DNA from 3 places in the Turicibacter bilis genome. Region 1 is predicted to be linked to each of the others. Evidence: a T-box and tRNA genes for the amino acid it is inferred to sense, from the RefSeq annotation. Region 1 holds a T-box; the other regions hold tRNA genes.
What was found. A T-box is a leader RNA that pairs with one kind of tRNA and senses whether it is charged. The one in region 1 lies ahead of trpS (tryptophan--tRNA ligase), so its partner is inferred to be a tRNA-Trp.
Positions count from the first base shown of each region.

Region 2: it encodes a tRNA-Trp, which carries the amino acid that the T-box ahead of trpS (tryptophan--tRNA ligase) is inferred to sense. The anticodon was not compared.
Region 3: it encodes a tRNA-Trp, which carries the amino acid that the T-box ahead of trpS (tryptophan--tRNA ligase) is inferred to sense. The anticodon was not compared.

Region 1 is NZ_CP071249.1:415,740-420,242, forward strand. Features, by position in the region: gene J0J69_RS02065 (DEAD/DEAH box helicase) at 1-2,601, shown strand, start outside; T-box leader at 2,641-2,854, shown strand; gene trpS (tryptophan--tRNA ligase) at 2,932-3,930, shown strand; gene J0J69_RS02075 (DJ-1/PfpI family protein) at 4,147-4,503, shown strand, end outside.
Region 2 is NZ_CP071249.1:1,062,645-1,067,147, forward strand. Features, by position in the region: tRNA gene J0J69_RS05110 (tRNA-Arg) at 2-78, opposite strand; tRNA gene J0J69_RS05115 (tRNA-Leu) at 87-175, opposite strand; tRNA gene J0J69_RS05120 (tRNA-Lys) at 215-290, opposite strand; tRNA gene J0J69_RS05125 (tRNA-Asp) at 300-375, opposite strand; tRNA gene J0J69_RS05130 (tRNA-Phe) at 385-460, opposite strand; tRNA gene J0J69_RS05135 (tRNA-Asp) at 471-546, opposite strand; tRNA gene J0J69_RS05140 (tRNA-Met) at 550-625, opposite strand; tRNA gene J0J69_RS05145 (tRNA-Ser) at 647-739, opposite strand; tRNA gene J0J69_RS05150 (tRNA-Met) at 759-835, opposite strand; tRNA gene J0J69_RS05155 (tRNA-Pro) at 855-931, opposite strand; tRNA gene J0J69_RS05160 (tRNA-Arg) at 940-1,016, opposite strand; tRNA gene J0J69_RS05165 (tRNA-Leu) at 1,025-1,113, opposite strand; tRNA gene J0J69_RS05170 (tRNA-Lys) at 1,153-1,228, opposite strand; tRNA gene J0J69_RS05175 (tRNA-Gln) at 1,234-1,308, opposite strand; tRNA gene J0J69_RS05180 (tRNA-Val) at 1,316-1,391, opposite strand; tRNA gene J0J69_RS05185 (tRNA-Glu) at 1,398-1,474, opposite strand; tRNA gene J0J69_RS05190 (tRNA-Gly) at 1,723-1,796, opposite strand; tRNA gene J0J69_RS05195 (tRNA-His) at 1,801-1,876, opposite strand; tRNA gene J0J69_RS05200 (tRNA-Trp) at 1,879-1,952, opposite strand; tRNA gene J0J69_RS05205 (tRNA-Thr) at 1,967-2,042, opposite strand; tRNA gene J0J69_RS05210 (tRNA-Glu) at 2,051-2,127, opposite strand; gene J0J69_RS05215 (phosphatase PAP2 family protein) at 2,293-3,135, opposite strand; gene J0J69_RS05220 (rhodanese-like domain-containing protein) at 3,367-3,654, opposite strand; gene tnpA (IS200/IS605 family transposase) at 3,851-4,324, opposite strand; gene J0J69_RS05230 (cold-shock protein) at 4,499-4,503, opposite strand, start outside.
Region 3 is NZ_CP071249.1:2,454,328-2,458,830, forward strand. Features, by position in the region: rRNA gene J0J69_RS11805 (23S ribosomal RNA) at 1-523, shown strand, start outside; rRNA gene rrf (5S ribosomal RNA) at 576-684, shown strand; tRNA gene J0J69_RS11815 (tRNA-Asn) at 697-773, shown strand; tRNA gene J0J69_RS11820 (tRNA-Glu) at 787-863, shown strand; tRNA gene J0J69_RS11825 (tRNA-Val) at 870-945, shown strand; tRNA gene J0J69_RS11830 (tRNA-Thr) at 959-1,034, shown strand; tRNA gene J0J69_RS11835 (tRNA-His) at 1,040-1,115, shown strand; tRNA gene J0J69_RS11840 (tRNA-Gly) at 1,126-1,199, shown strand; tRNA gene J0J69_RS11845 (tRNA-Cys) at 1,205-1,278, shown strand; tRNA gene J0J69_RS11850 (tRNA-Leu) at 1,299-1,387, shown strand; tRNA gene J0J69_RS11855 (tRNA-Thr) at 1,561-1,636, shown strand; tRNA gene J0J69_RS11860 (tRNA-Trp) at 1,644-1,717, shown strand; tRNA gene J0J69_RS11865 (tRNA-His) at 1,731-1,806, shown strand; tRNA gene J0J69_RS11870 (tRNA-Gly) at 1,817-1,890, shown strand; tRNA gene J0J69_RS11875 (tRNA-Cys) at 1,896-1,969, shown strand; tRNA gene J0J69_RS11880 (tRNA-Leu) at 1,990-2,078, shown strand; gene J0J69_RS11885 (DUF1189 family protein) at 2,353-3,144, shown strand; gene J0J69_RS11890 (carbohydrate ABC transporter permease) at 3,317-4,503, shown strand, end outside.

The DNA of each region.
Region 1 (4,503 bases):
TATGATATTTATGCAAAACAGCTTCCATTACTAGGGCCTGTGAAGTCAACTCGTACGTTAATCTTGACCCCTAGTTGGTTTGATCGGTTTTATGACTTATATCAACGTCAAACGATTGCATGTGACATCGAGGATTTATCAAGTGAAATGATAACCCTCCATCCCTATGAACCAGCGATTGAATTTCGATTAACACAAGAGGATGAAGACTATTATTTATCGCATAATCTCGGAGCTTTTAGAATGATTCAAGGGCAGAAATACATGTATCTTCTTTGTGAACGAGAAGCCTATCGCTGTGGAAGTAAATTCATCGATCAAATGCTCCCAATCTTACAAACACTCATTCAGTCACCTCGTTTTGAGTTGCGTATGAATGAAGCTTATATGGGAAAATTTTTATCATTAGTCATGCCCAAAATTAAAAACTACATTCGGGACACATCTTTAGATGCGCTTTATGAACGGTTTAAAGTTTATCCATTAGTGATTAAATTTTATTTAGACTCATTAAAACGAGGAAATATTGGATTGAATGTTCAATTTTGCTACGGTGATACGGTTATTCAGGCAAATGATCCGAATTCCTTTGAACACAGTACCTCTATTTTACGAGATGCAAACAAAGAAGCTCAAATCTTAGCTCTCTTAGAACAATACCAATTCCAAAAGCAATCTAATGGAACTTATCTTTTAGCGGAAGAAGAAGCGATTTATTCATTTTTACATGATGGAACAGCTGAATTAAAGCAGTTAGGAGAAGTTTATGCTTCTGAAACGTTTAAAGCGATTAAAATAAAAGAGCCTAAATCATTCTCAGTTGGTATTCGTTTGAAAAATGATTGGCTGAGCTTAAATTTTGAAGATTTAGAGTTTGGACCATCTGAGTATAAAAAGATTCTAGCCTCGTATCGTCAAAATAAGAAATATTTCCGTTTAAAAGATGGTTCATTCTTAAATTTAAAGAATGAGTATGTCGATACACTTGCTTCATTTGTAGATGATTTAAATCTAAATGATGACCAATTAGACGAGGAAGAAGTTTTAATTCCAAAATATCGAGCGCTGTACTTAGATCAATTAACCAAAATTAGTCAGTCCTTACATGTCGAACGCGATGTTTCCTTTAAATCGATGGTTCGTGAATTTAAACAGGTGGAAGATGCTGACTTTACCGTGCCAGTTAATCTTCAAAAAACACTTCGTCGTTATCAAAAAACAGGCTATCGATGGCTTAAAACGTTATCAAAATATCAAATGGGTGGAATTTTAGCTGATGATATGGGACTTGGAAAAACATTACAGGTCATTTCTGTTTTATTATCTGAGAAGGGTCAATCCAATAAATCATCATTCATTGTGGCACCAAGTTCGCTCATTTATAACTGGGAGAGTGAAATTCATAAATTTGCTCCTGGGTTAACAACTATGATTATTCATGGCGATCCAGCGACGAGAAGGCAACTCATTCAAGACAGTTCTAACGTTGATATCGTCATTACGTCATATGACTTAATACGTCGCGATGTGGAGAGTTATCAATCCCAAAGCTTTAGATACTGTATTTTAGATGAAGCACATTATATCAAGAACCATACGACGTTAAGTGCAAAAGCTGTGAAAAAAGTAAATAGTGAAATTAGATTTGCCTTAACTGGGACCCCCATTGAAAATTCATTATCAGATTTATGGTCGATCTTTGATTTTATCTTACCAGGATACTTTGGAACATACGCACAGTTTAGGAAGAAGTATGAAGTGCCTATCATGAAGCAACAGAATCTGAATTTATTAAGTCGGATTCATCAACAAGTGGCTCCATTCATTTTACGACGCTTGAAAAAGGACGTCTTAAAAGAATTACCTGAGAAGATTGAAACTAGTATGTACTGTGAAATGGATAAAACGCAACGTGACTTATATCACGCGATGGTTTATGAAATGAAAGAAGAAATGAATCAAGAGATTCAAGAGCAAGGCATTGAACGTAGCCGTATTAAAATCTTGGCACTGTTAATGCGCTTACGTCAAATTTGTTGTGATCCATCATTATATCTAGAAAACTATAAAGGGGAAAGCGCAAAATTAAAACTTTGCTTAGAATTAGTCGATGAATGTATTTCTACAGGCCATAAAGTGTTGATTTTCTCACAATTCACATCGATGTTAGATATTTTATCTAAAGAATTAACGGCTAAAGAAATCAAACATTTAATGTTAACGGGTTCAACAAAAACGAATGAGCGTTTAGCATTAACGGAACAGTTTAATTCAGATGATACCCCTGTCTTTTTAATCTCTTTAAAAGCGGGTGGAACGGGATTAAACTTAACCGGGGCAGACGTCGTCATCCATTATGATCCATGGTGGAATATGAGTGCTCAAAATCAAGCAACAGACCGTGCACATCGTCTCGGTCAAGAAAAAACGGTTCAAGTATTTAAACTCTTCGTTAAAAATACAATTGAAGAGAAAATTGAACGTCTTCAACAGCGAAAACGTGATTTAACTGAAGCAATCGTTCAAGAAGGAGAAACCTTTATTACTCAATTAAGTAGTGAAGAGTTAACCGCACTTTTTGAAAGTGATGATGATTTTTAATTGACAAAGTGAGATGCTTTTCATACAATGATAATAAATAATAAACCTTTGATTGAGAAATAGTAGTTTAAGTGTCATTTTAAAGAGAGTCGATGGGTGGTGTGAATCGATAAATGTCTTAAATGAATGGGCTCATGAGTGGAACCTGAATAAAAAGAGTAAGGAACCCGGTAAACTCCCGTTATGAGTATGAAGTGGAATAAACAAGGATTTATTCTATTGAGGTGGTACCGCGGTTTTTATCGTCCTCTATCGATTGAGATAGAGGACGTTTTTTTATTTAGATAAACAATAAAAGGATGATTAAAACTTAATAAAGGAGTCGAAATTATGGCAAGAATTTTATCTGCAATTCAACCATCAGGAACATTAACTATTGGAAATTATTTAGGGGCATTAAAAAACTTCGTGAAATTACAAGATGAGCATGAATGTTTATTTTTCATTGTTGATCAACATGCGATTACAGTCCCACAAGATCGTTTAGAATTACGTAAAAAAATTAAAGAGTTAACTGCATTATATTTAGCTTGTGGATTAGATCCAGAAAAAGCAACGATCTTCGTTCAGTCAGAAGTACCAGGGCATACGCAATTAGCTTGGATGTTAACTTGTAACACATCCATGGGTGAATTAGAGCGCATGACTCAATTTAAAGATAAATCACAAAAGCAAGCCGCTAAAGGACAAGGAATCGGTGTTGGATTATTCATGTATCCAGTCTTAATGGCAGCTGATATCTTATTATACGATGTTGATTTTGTACCAGTTGGAGATGATCAAAAACAACATTTAGAGTTAACTCGTGACTTAGCAGAGCGTTTCAATAACCGCTTTGGAGAAACTTTCAAAATTCCTGAGCCATTAATCGCTAAGACAGGGGCTCGTATTATGTCATTACAAGAACCGACAAAGAAAATGAGCAAGTCAGATGATAACCCACGTAACTTCATTTTAATGACAGATGAACCGAATGTCATTCGTAAAAAAATTAAATCGGCTGTGACGGATTCAGATGGAATTATCGCATTTGACCGTGAAAATAAACCAGGATTATCAAACTTATTAGAAATCTACTCAGTGATTACTGGAGAATCAATTGATTCAATCGTGGCTCGCTATGAAGGATGCGGATACGGACAATTTAAATCTGATTTAGCTGAAGTAGTCGTGGCTGAATTAGAACCGATCCAAAATCGTATGAAAGAATTATTAAATTCACCAATTATTGATGAAGTATTAGATCGTGGGGCAGAACAAGCGAATAAACTAGCATTCAAAAAAGTAAAAAAAGTGGAACATAAAATGGGATTAGGTCGCAAAAAATAATCATTTAGAACGGATAGCTCAGAAAAGCTATCCTTTTTCTTTGATTGAGTAATCTATTAAGCACGTTTCTTAGCAACTTTTTCCGTCGAACATTCGGACTTAAGGACAGTTTAGTTCTATTATTGAACATTACTGGGGAAAGCGTTGACAAGGTATGGCAATTTCAAATAAAATGAGAATAACTTGAACGCAAGATGAGTTAGATGGGGGCTAAATATGGGGAAAGTTTTGGTTTTTTTATTTGATGGGATGACAGATTATGAAATTACGTTTATTTGTCATGTCTTACATTCAGATGCAGGGAAAGATATTATAACGGTCGCTTATGAGGATCGTGTCGTCAAAGCACAATCAGGCTTCAACTTTGAACCTGACTGTACCCTTGCGGAAGTCGTTGATTTAGATACTGAGGGACTTATATTATGTGGGGGGCGAGAGGTTGATATTAAACCTTCACTAGTTAAATTAATTCAACGCTATCATGGTGAGCGAAAACTATTAGCAGCGATTGGAACAGCTGGAACCATCATGTTAGCTAAATCAGGTGTCTTAGATGAAGCGACTTATACAACA
Region 2 (4,503 bases), 650 kb from region 1:
ATGGCGCGCCCAAGAGGAGTCGAACCCCTAACCTTTTGATCCGTAGTCAAACGCTCTATCCAATTGAGCTATGGGCGCTATTTAGTTGGTGCCTAGGGCCGGAATCGAACCGGCACGGGTGTCACCACCCGCAGGATTTTAAGTCCTGTGCGTCTACCAGTTCCGCCACCCAGGCATTTCATTTATTTCAAGGCACGCGCCTATTTCTTAAAAATGGTGTCCTGCAGAGGACTCGAACCTCTGACCCTCTGATTAAAAGTCAGATGCTCTACCAACTGAGCTAGCAGGACTTTTTAAAATGGCGGTCCAGACGGGAATCGAACCCGCGATCTCCTGCGTGACAGGCAGGCATGTTAACCGCTACACCACTGGACCTTTATTGAATGGTGGCTTGGGACGGAATCGAACCGCCGACACAAGGATTTTCAGTCCTTTGCTCTACCGACTGAGCTACCAAGCCTTTTTTAAAATGGCGGTCCAGACGGGAATCGAACCCGCGATCTCCTGCGTGACAGGCAGGCATGTTAACCGCTACACCACTGGACCTTTTGGTTGCGGGGACAGGACTTGAACCTGCGACCTTCGGGTTATGAGCCCGACGAGCTACCAACTGCTCCACCCCGCGATGTTATATTTAAATTTAATATGGCGGAGGAAGAGGGATTCGAACCCCCGCGACGCTTTCACGCCCTGTCGGTTTTCAAGACCGATCCCTTCAGCCGGACTTGGGTATTCCTCCATTTTATCCATATTCTCTTTGGTAGCGGAGGAGGGACTCGAACCCCCAACCTCACGGGTATGAACCGTACGCTCTAGCCAGTTGAGCTACTCCGCCTTTTGTTATTTATTTTTAATGGTCGGGAAGACAGGATTCGAACCTGCGACCCCCTGGTCCCAAACCAGGTGCTCTACCAAGCTGAGCCACTTCCCGAACTTTTATGGCGCGCCCAAGAGGAGTCGAACCCCTAACCTTTTGATCCGTAGTCAAACGCTCTATCCAATTGAGCTATGGGCGCTATTTAATTGGTGCCTAGGGCCGGAATCGAACCGGCACGGGTGTCACCACCCGCAGGATTTTAAGTCCTGTGCGTCTACCAGTTCCGCCACCCAGGCATTTCGTTTATTTCAAGGCACGCGCCTATTTTTTGAAAATGGTGTCCTGCAGAGGACTCGAACCTCTGACCCTCTGATTAAAAGTCAGATGCTCTACCAACTGAGCTAGCAGGACATCATTGGCTGGGCTAGCTGGATTCGAACCAGCGCATGACGGAGTCAAAGTCCGTTGCCTTACCGCTTGGCTATAGCCCAATGTTTATGGTGGAGGATGACGGGCTCGAACCGCCGACCCTCTGCTTGTAAGGCAGATGCTCTCCCAGCTGAGCTAATCCTCCACTTAATGGTGACCCGTACGGGATTCGAACCCGTGTATGCATGCGTGAAAGGCATGTGTGTTAAACCGCTTCACCAACGGGCCTGTTCCCTTAGTGCGACTTGATTATCTTATCATCTTTGTCGACTTCTGTCAAACACTTTTTTATCTTTATTTTCTTTTCTTCTTATTGCTATTCAACGCTGTATTATAATTATCATTATTGTTGAATAGCATCAAATGTTTTCTGTCTGATTTCTATTAGAAGCCTTACTTTTCTTCAAAAAAAGGTCAATTCTAACAAATATATACATTACAATCAAAAACACCTTAAATGATGTTAATAATCATATTGGAGCGGGTGAAGAGAATCGAACTCTCACAGTCAGCTTGGAAGGCTGAAGTTCTACCATTAAACTACACCCGCGTATTGGGGCGACTGATGGGAATCGAACCCACGAATGTCGGAGCCACAATCCGATGCGTTAACCACTTCGCCACAATCGCCATGGCAGGGGTGGCAGGAATCGAACCCACACTAACGGTTTTGGAGACCGCTGTTCTACCGTTAAACTACACCCCTACTTATTTAATTAATGGTGCCGGAAGCAGGACTTGAACCCGCAACCTACTGATTACAAGTCAGTTGCTCTACCAATTGAGCTATTCCGGCTTATATAATGGTGACCCGTACGGGATTCGAACCCGTGTATGCATGCGTGAAAGGCATGTGTGTTAAACCGCTTCACCAACGGGCCTGTTCCCTTAGTGCGACTTGATTATCTTATCATCTTTGTCGACTTCTGTCAAACACTTTTTTATCTTTATTTTCTTTTTTTCTCATTGCTGTTCAACGCTTTATTATATTATCATCATTGTCGAATAATGTCAAATGCTTTTTTCGAAAATAAATAGGAGTAAAATTAATTGATTCTACTCCTTAGGCTAACCTTATTAAACAAATATGGATACAGACCAAAACCATAAAACGAAATAATCATATTGCTTATAAATTTTGCATAATCAGTTTCCACCATAAAACAGCTAAATAACATTTTTATGCTAAGAAGGGAGCTAATTCCTATTATAAAGCACATGGTTCGCCTAAAAACACTTCTACTCAGCTGAAAATTGACATACCTCATTTCAAACCATATCCCCAATACGAAGCCACTATATCCTCCTATTGATCTAGCAAAATCACTAGATGAATTAAAGATAGCAGGTAAGAATACCAATAACGTTAATAAATATAGTAATTTTCTATTTTCTACTTTCACAAACAATCTATATGTAATATAGCTCATTAAGCTACCAATAATTATCCCACCTACAACATCTTTTGGATAATGTACTCCTAAATATAGTCGAGATAATCCAACTAATATAATAATTAAGATAAAAAAAATAGAATACTTATATTTTTTTAATAAAAGATATAGTGCTCCGTAAGTTGAGGCTGCTGCTTGAGAATGACCACTTGGAAATGAGTATCCTGTTGCGGTATGAACTCTAAGTGAGCGAATCCCTTCTTCACCAATTGGTCTTTTAGCTTTTACAATATTTTTGACTGTATTATTCAGCATTAAGCTACTAAACAAGGAGTAAGCAACATACTCTCCACTTGTTTTATCAATACACCAATATATTCCTAAAATTATAGAGATAATTAGTGAACTTTCACCAAGTATCGTTATCATTTCAAATAATTGATCTAAAAATGGTGTGTGAAAACTCTGAATGAATCTTAGAATATCTAGTTCCATCATGATATCCCCCTTTATTTATTTTTTCATTACTAGCCCTATACGATAAATTAAATAAGACTATATAAACACTTTAACTCAAAATTTTTTTCTATTTTCTCTCTAATAGTCCTCTCTCCTAGTTTAGAAATATTATCATAATATATTTTATTATGTTAACATCCTACTTAGACCACCTATTACTCTCAGGATAACCATAAATAAAAAATTCTCTTTTAAGAAGAGAATTTTTTATTTACTATAGTATTCAAGCATGCCACCTTCAACATTAATAACATCATAACCTAGATGTTCAAGATATTCTGTTACTCGAAAAGTACGGGCCCCCGATCGACAGATTAAATAATACGATATTTCTTTATTTAAAAAATCTTCTGGAGCTTGAAGTAATTCAGACATTGGAATATGTGTAGCTTGTGCTAATTTAGGCAGCGATAAGAACTCTATACTTTCTCGAATATCAATTAAGTTAATTGAATTTAAATTTGATTTTATATCATTAATATGGACTGATTTCATTGTATTCACCTTGCTATCTTTTCATTCTAACACGTTATCTCATTAAATAACAATGTAATACTTTTTTTAAAAAAACACCAGTAGAACTGGTGGTTTTCTCTGCGGCTGAAAGCCTCTGTTACCGGCCAGGGCCAAAGGCCCTCTGAATCGGTTTCCCTTCTGCACCACTTTTACTCACTGATCCTAAAAGGATCTCTTATTTTTTCTTTGGATTTTTTTGTCCTGTAAATGGATCATATTCTTCAAATAAGGTTAGCTGATCTGCTAGATAATCTTCTCGAAGTTGATCTCTGATGTATTGTTCTATCTTCTTTCTATTCCTTCCTACTGTATCTACATAGTATCCTCGACACCAAAATTTTCGATTCCCATACCTATACTTTAAATGCGCATGTCTATCAAAAATCATTAAGCTACTTTTTCCCTTTAAATAGCCCATAAATGCGGATACACTTAGTTTTGGAGGAATACTGACTAACATATGAATATGATCTCGACATGCATTTGCTTCAATAATTTCTACCCCTTTTCTTTGACAGAGTTCTCTAATGATTTGTCCAATACTTGCTTTATATTTTCCATAAATAGCTTGTCTTCTATATTTCGGCGCAAACACAATATGGTATTTACAATTCCAAGTCGTATGTGCTAAACTGTTGTTGTCCTTCATGGATAAACCTCCTAATGTATTGATAAAGTGGTCGGGAAACCTTTTTTATCTTATACATTAGGAGGTTTTTTTATGTTTATTACCACGCTAAAAGCTTTTTAGAACCACCTGCATAGCAGGTGGTTTTCATTTATACAATAAAAAAGAGCCGATAGTTGATCGACTCTTTTTATTCTATA
Region 3 (4,503 bases), 750 kb from region 1:
GAAAGTCGGGCTTAGTGATCCGGCGGTACCGAATGGAAGGGCCGTCGCTCAACGGATAAAAGCTACCCCGGGGATAACAGGCTGATCTCCCCCAAGAGTTCACATCGACGGGGAGGTTTGGCACCTCGATGTCGGCTCATCGCATCCTGGGGCTGTAGTCGGTCCCAAGGGTTGGGCTGTTCGCCCATTAAAGCGGTACGCGAGCTGGGTTCAGAACGTCGTGAGACAGTTCGGTCCCTATCCGTCGTGGGCGTAGGAAATTTGAGAGGAGCTGTCCTTAGTACGAGAGGACCGGGATGGACACACCGCTGGTGTACCAGTTGTTCTGCCAGGAGCATAGCTGGGTAGCTACGTGTGGACGGGATAAACGCTGAAAGCATCTAAGCGTGAAGCCCCCCTCAAGATGAGATTTCCCATTCGAAAGAAGTAAGATCCCTTGAAGACGACGAGGTTGATAGGTCAGGAGTGGAAGTGTGGTGACACATGGAGCGGACTGATACTAATCGATCGAGGACTTAACCAAAGAAACTGAAGAAGATATCTAGTTTTGGAAGATTAACAACATCTTTCAATGGTCTAGTGATGATGGCAAGGAGGGCACACCTGTTCCCATACCGAACACAGAAGTTAAGCTCCTTAGCGCCGAGGGTAGTACGCAAGTGCGAGAGTAGGACGTCGCTGGGCCAAAATAAACCTGCCTCAATAGCTCAGTTGGTTAGAGCACTTGACTGTTAATCAAGGGGTCCTAGGTTCGAGTCCTAGTTGGGGCGCCATTAATTACTTAATGGCCCGTTGGTGAAGCGGTTTAACACACATGCCTTTCACGCATGCATACACGGGTTCGAATCCCGTACGGGTCACCATTAAGTGGAGGATTAGCTCAGCTGGGAGAGCATCTGCCTTACAAGCAGAGGGTCGGCGGTTCGAGCCCGTCATCCTCCACCATAATTAAATAACTGCCGGAATAGCTCAATTGGTAGAGCAACTGACTTGTAATCAGTAGGTTGCGGGTTCAAGTCCTGCTTCCGGCACCAGTATGGCGATTGTGGCGAAGTGGTTAACGCATCGGATTGTGGCTCCGACACTCGTGGGTTCGATTCCCATCAGTCGCCCCATTAATAATAAGCGGGTGTAGTTTAATGGTAGAACTTCAGCCTTCCAAGCTGACTGTGAGAGTTCGATTCTCTTCACCCGCTCCATACAAGGCGCCATAGCCAAGTGGTAAGGCATGGGACTGCAACTCCCTGATCATCGGTTCAAATCCGATTGGCGCCTCCAAATAATTTAATGAATGATGTGCCTGGGTGGCGGAACTGGTAGACGCACAGGACTTAAAATCCTGCGGGTGGTGACACCCGTGCCGGTTCGATTCCGGCCCTAGGCACCAATTTTATTATAATGAGTAAATAACTCTTTTTTTTATGTCATAAATGAAGTTTGCTTATATATGATATAAAGTAAGGTACCATACGTATTAGATATAAAAATATAAAGAAATTTATTATTGCAATTTTATTTATGTTGATATATAATAATTTATGTATCAAAATGATACATTTTGCCGGAATAGCTCAATTGGTAGAGCAACTGACTTGTAATCAGTAGGTTGCGGGTTCAAGTCCTGCTTCCGGCACCAGATAAATAGGGGTGTAGTTTAACGGTAGAACAGCGGTCTCCAAAACCGTTAGTGTGGGTTCGATTCCTGCCACCCCTGCCAACGAGTTTAAATGGCGATTGTGGCGAAGTGGTTAACGCATCGGATTGTGGCTCCGACACTCGTGGGTTCGATTCCCATCAGTCGCCCCATTAATAATAAGCGGGTGTAGTTTAATGGTAGAACTTCAGCCTTCCAAGCTGACTGTGAGAGTTCGATTCTCTTCACCCGCTCCATACAAGGCGCCATAGCCAAGTGGTAAGGCATGGGACTGCAACTCCCTGATCATCGGTTCAAATCCGATTGGCGCCTCCAAATAATTTAATGAATGATGTGCCTGGGTGGCGGAACTGGTAGACGCACAGGACTTAAAATCCTGCGGGTGGTGACACCCGTGCCGGTTCGATTCCGGCCCTAGGCACCAATTTTGTTATAATGAGTAGTAATACTCTTTTTTTATTTCTAGTATCCAAAGGATACTTTTTTTATTAGATTAATGTGATAACGATTACATATGGTTGTGTTTTCTAATACTTGATATAATATTTCTGCAGATTAGGGAAGATAGTGTAATATTTTATACTTTACTTGAAAACTCTGTTATAATTCTTAGTTGATGGACTAGATTATAATAAAAATTCTAGTAGGTATATTTTGTTGTACGAGGATTTTGAGATTATAGGATGGGTGTGTGTGATATGAAAAGGTTAAAGTTGATGTTAGAGACGACGTATTCAATTGATGCAGTATTTGCTCTAAGAAAAACACCGATTTTAATTAGTTTGTTATTTTTAATTATTTTATCTTTTATGCAGATGACGCCATTTGCATTTATTTTAATTGGTGATGCGCCGTATCGTTGGGACCAAAAGATTTGGCAGTTAACAGAAACGGATCAAGATCGTTTTGTGGATTCTCTTCCAGTGGGATGTGGTGTGCAAAGTGGTACGTTGACATGTTCTGAATTTGCTGAGATTAATTTGAGTAATGGGGTTAAGGTGTTATTTAACGGAGATGTAAATGAAGTAAATAATGGTGTTGTTTTCAATCAGGATCATCTAGTTTTTGTTGAACAAGATAGACAATATGAAGTTGGTTATTCTTATTTTGAAGGAGTAAATTTTGATGATGCGAGTTATGAGGATGTTTTTGGTCGTGTAGCTTCTTCAATTAAGCCAATGTTTGTTGTGCCATTTGTGTTAGGGGCTTATCAGACAGGTGTGTTATCAACGTTTGTCTTTACGTTCGTAGTGGCTGCTTTATCGATGTTATTGAAGTTTGGGCATACGAGTTTCTTATCATATAAGGAAGTTTTAAATATTGTGATTTATTCATCAACATTCCCATGTGTGATGGCTTTAGTTGTAGGAATGTTCAATGTAGGTTTGACAATGCTCATTTATAATATTGGTGCACCACTTGTAGCTTACTTTGTCTATAGACGTCGAGTCATTCCATATTTAGTCGGAAATCAAGAACAAGGCAACTAGCCTTGTTTTTTTTATGAAAAAAACGCATATGTGTAACCACTTACACACTTTATTTTACTATAATTGCCATGTATTATATATGTATAGCACTTTGAAAGCGATTTAATTATTGTGAGGGGAAGAGTTTTCATAAGGTGCGACTTATAAATCAAGAAATAGGCAGGTGGAGAAAATGAAAAAACCAAAATTGGCAGCAGTATTATCTACTATTGTATGGGGGGCAGGTCAAGCCTATAATAAGCAATGGTTAAAAGGTGCGTTCTTCTTTGTATTCCAAGTGTTACTCATTGGAATTGAATTGGTATCAGGAAATTATTTTTCAGGTACATTTTCATTTCGTGAGGCTGGATTCTTTGTAAAAGGAATTTGGGGGGCAATCACGTTAGGAACTCAATCTTCGATGTTAACCGAGAATGGGTTAACACCAGGCGATCATTCAATTATTCTTTTAATTGAAGGGATTATTGCTATTTTGATTTTATGTGTATTCGGTATTATTTGGTATATCAATATTAAAGATGCGTATAAAACGGCTAATCAATTTAATGAAACAGGTGAAGTACTTGGTAGTCGAGAATGGTTTGCGCATACATGGGAACATGCGTTTGAGTATATTGTTATTATTCCATCAAGTTTAATGTTAATTTTGTTCTCATTTATGCCAATTATTTTCGCCTTCTTAGTTGGGTTTACAAATTATAACAAGTCACATTTACCGCCATCAAATTTAGTGAATTGGGTTGGATTGGATAACTTCTTATATTTATTTTCAATGGGTGGAGAAGTCGGTTCATCTAATCAATGGTTTACAACATTCTGGAATGTATTCTTGTGGACAGTTATTTTTGCGATTATTTCAACAGCTGCTCCTTTCTTCTTAGGATTGTTCCAAGCAGTTATTTTAAATAATAAACGTGTCATTGGTAAAAAGGTATGGCGTAGTATTTTAATTTTACCTTGGGCTTTACCAGCAATGATTTCACAGTTAAACTTCCAACAGTTATTTAATGGTCAGTTCGGACCAATTAATAAGTATTTACTTCAAGCAGGTATTATTGATTCACCAATTTATTGGTTAACTGATTCAACTAACCCTTGGATTCCACGCTTAACGATTTTAGGAATTGGATTATGGCTTGGATTCCCATATTTTATGGCCTTAATGTCAGGGATTATGACCTCAATCTCTAAAGATATTTATGAAGCTGCAGAGGTAGATGGAGCAACTGAAGGTCAACAGTTCTGGAAGATTACATTACCATTAGTTTTATCAGCAACGGCACCATTACTTGTTATGTCATTTGCAAGTAACTTTAATAACTTTGGTTTAATTTACTTCTTAACAGAGGGGGGACCAGT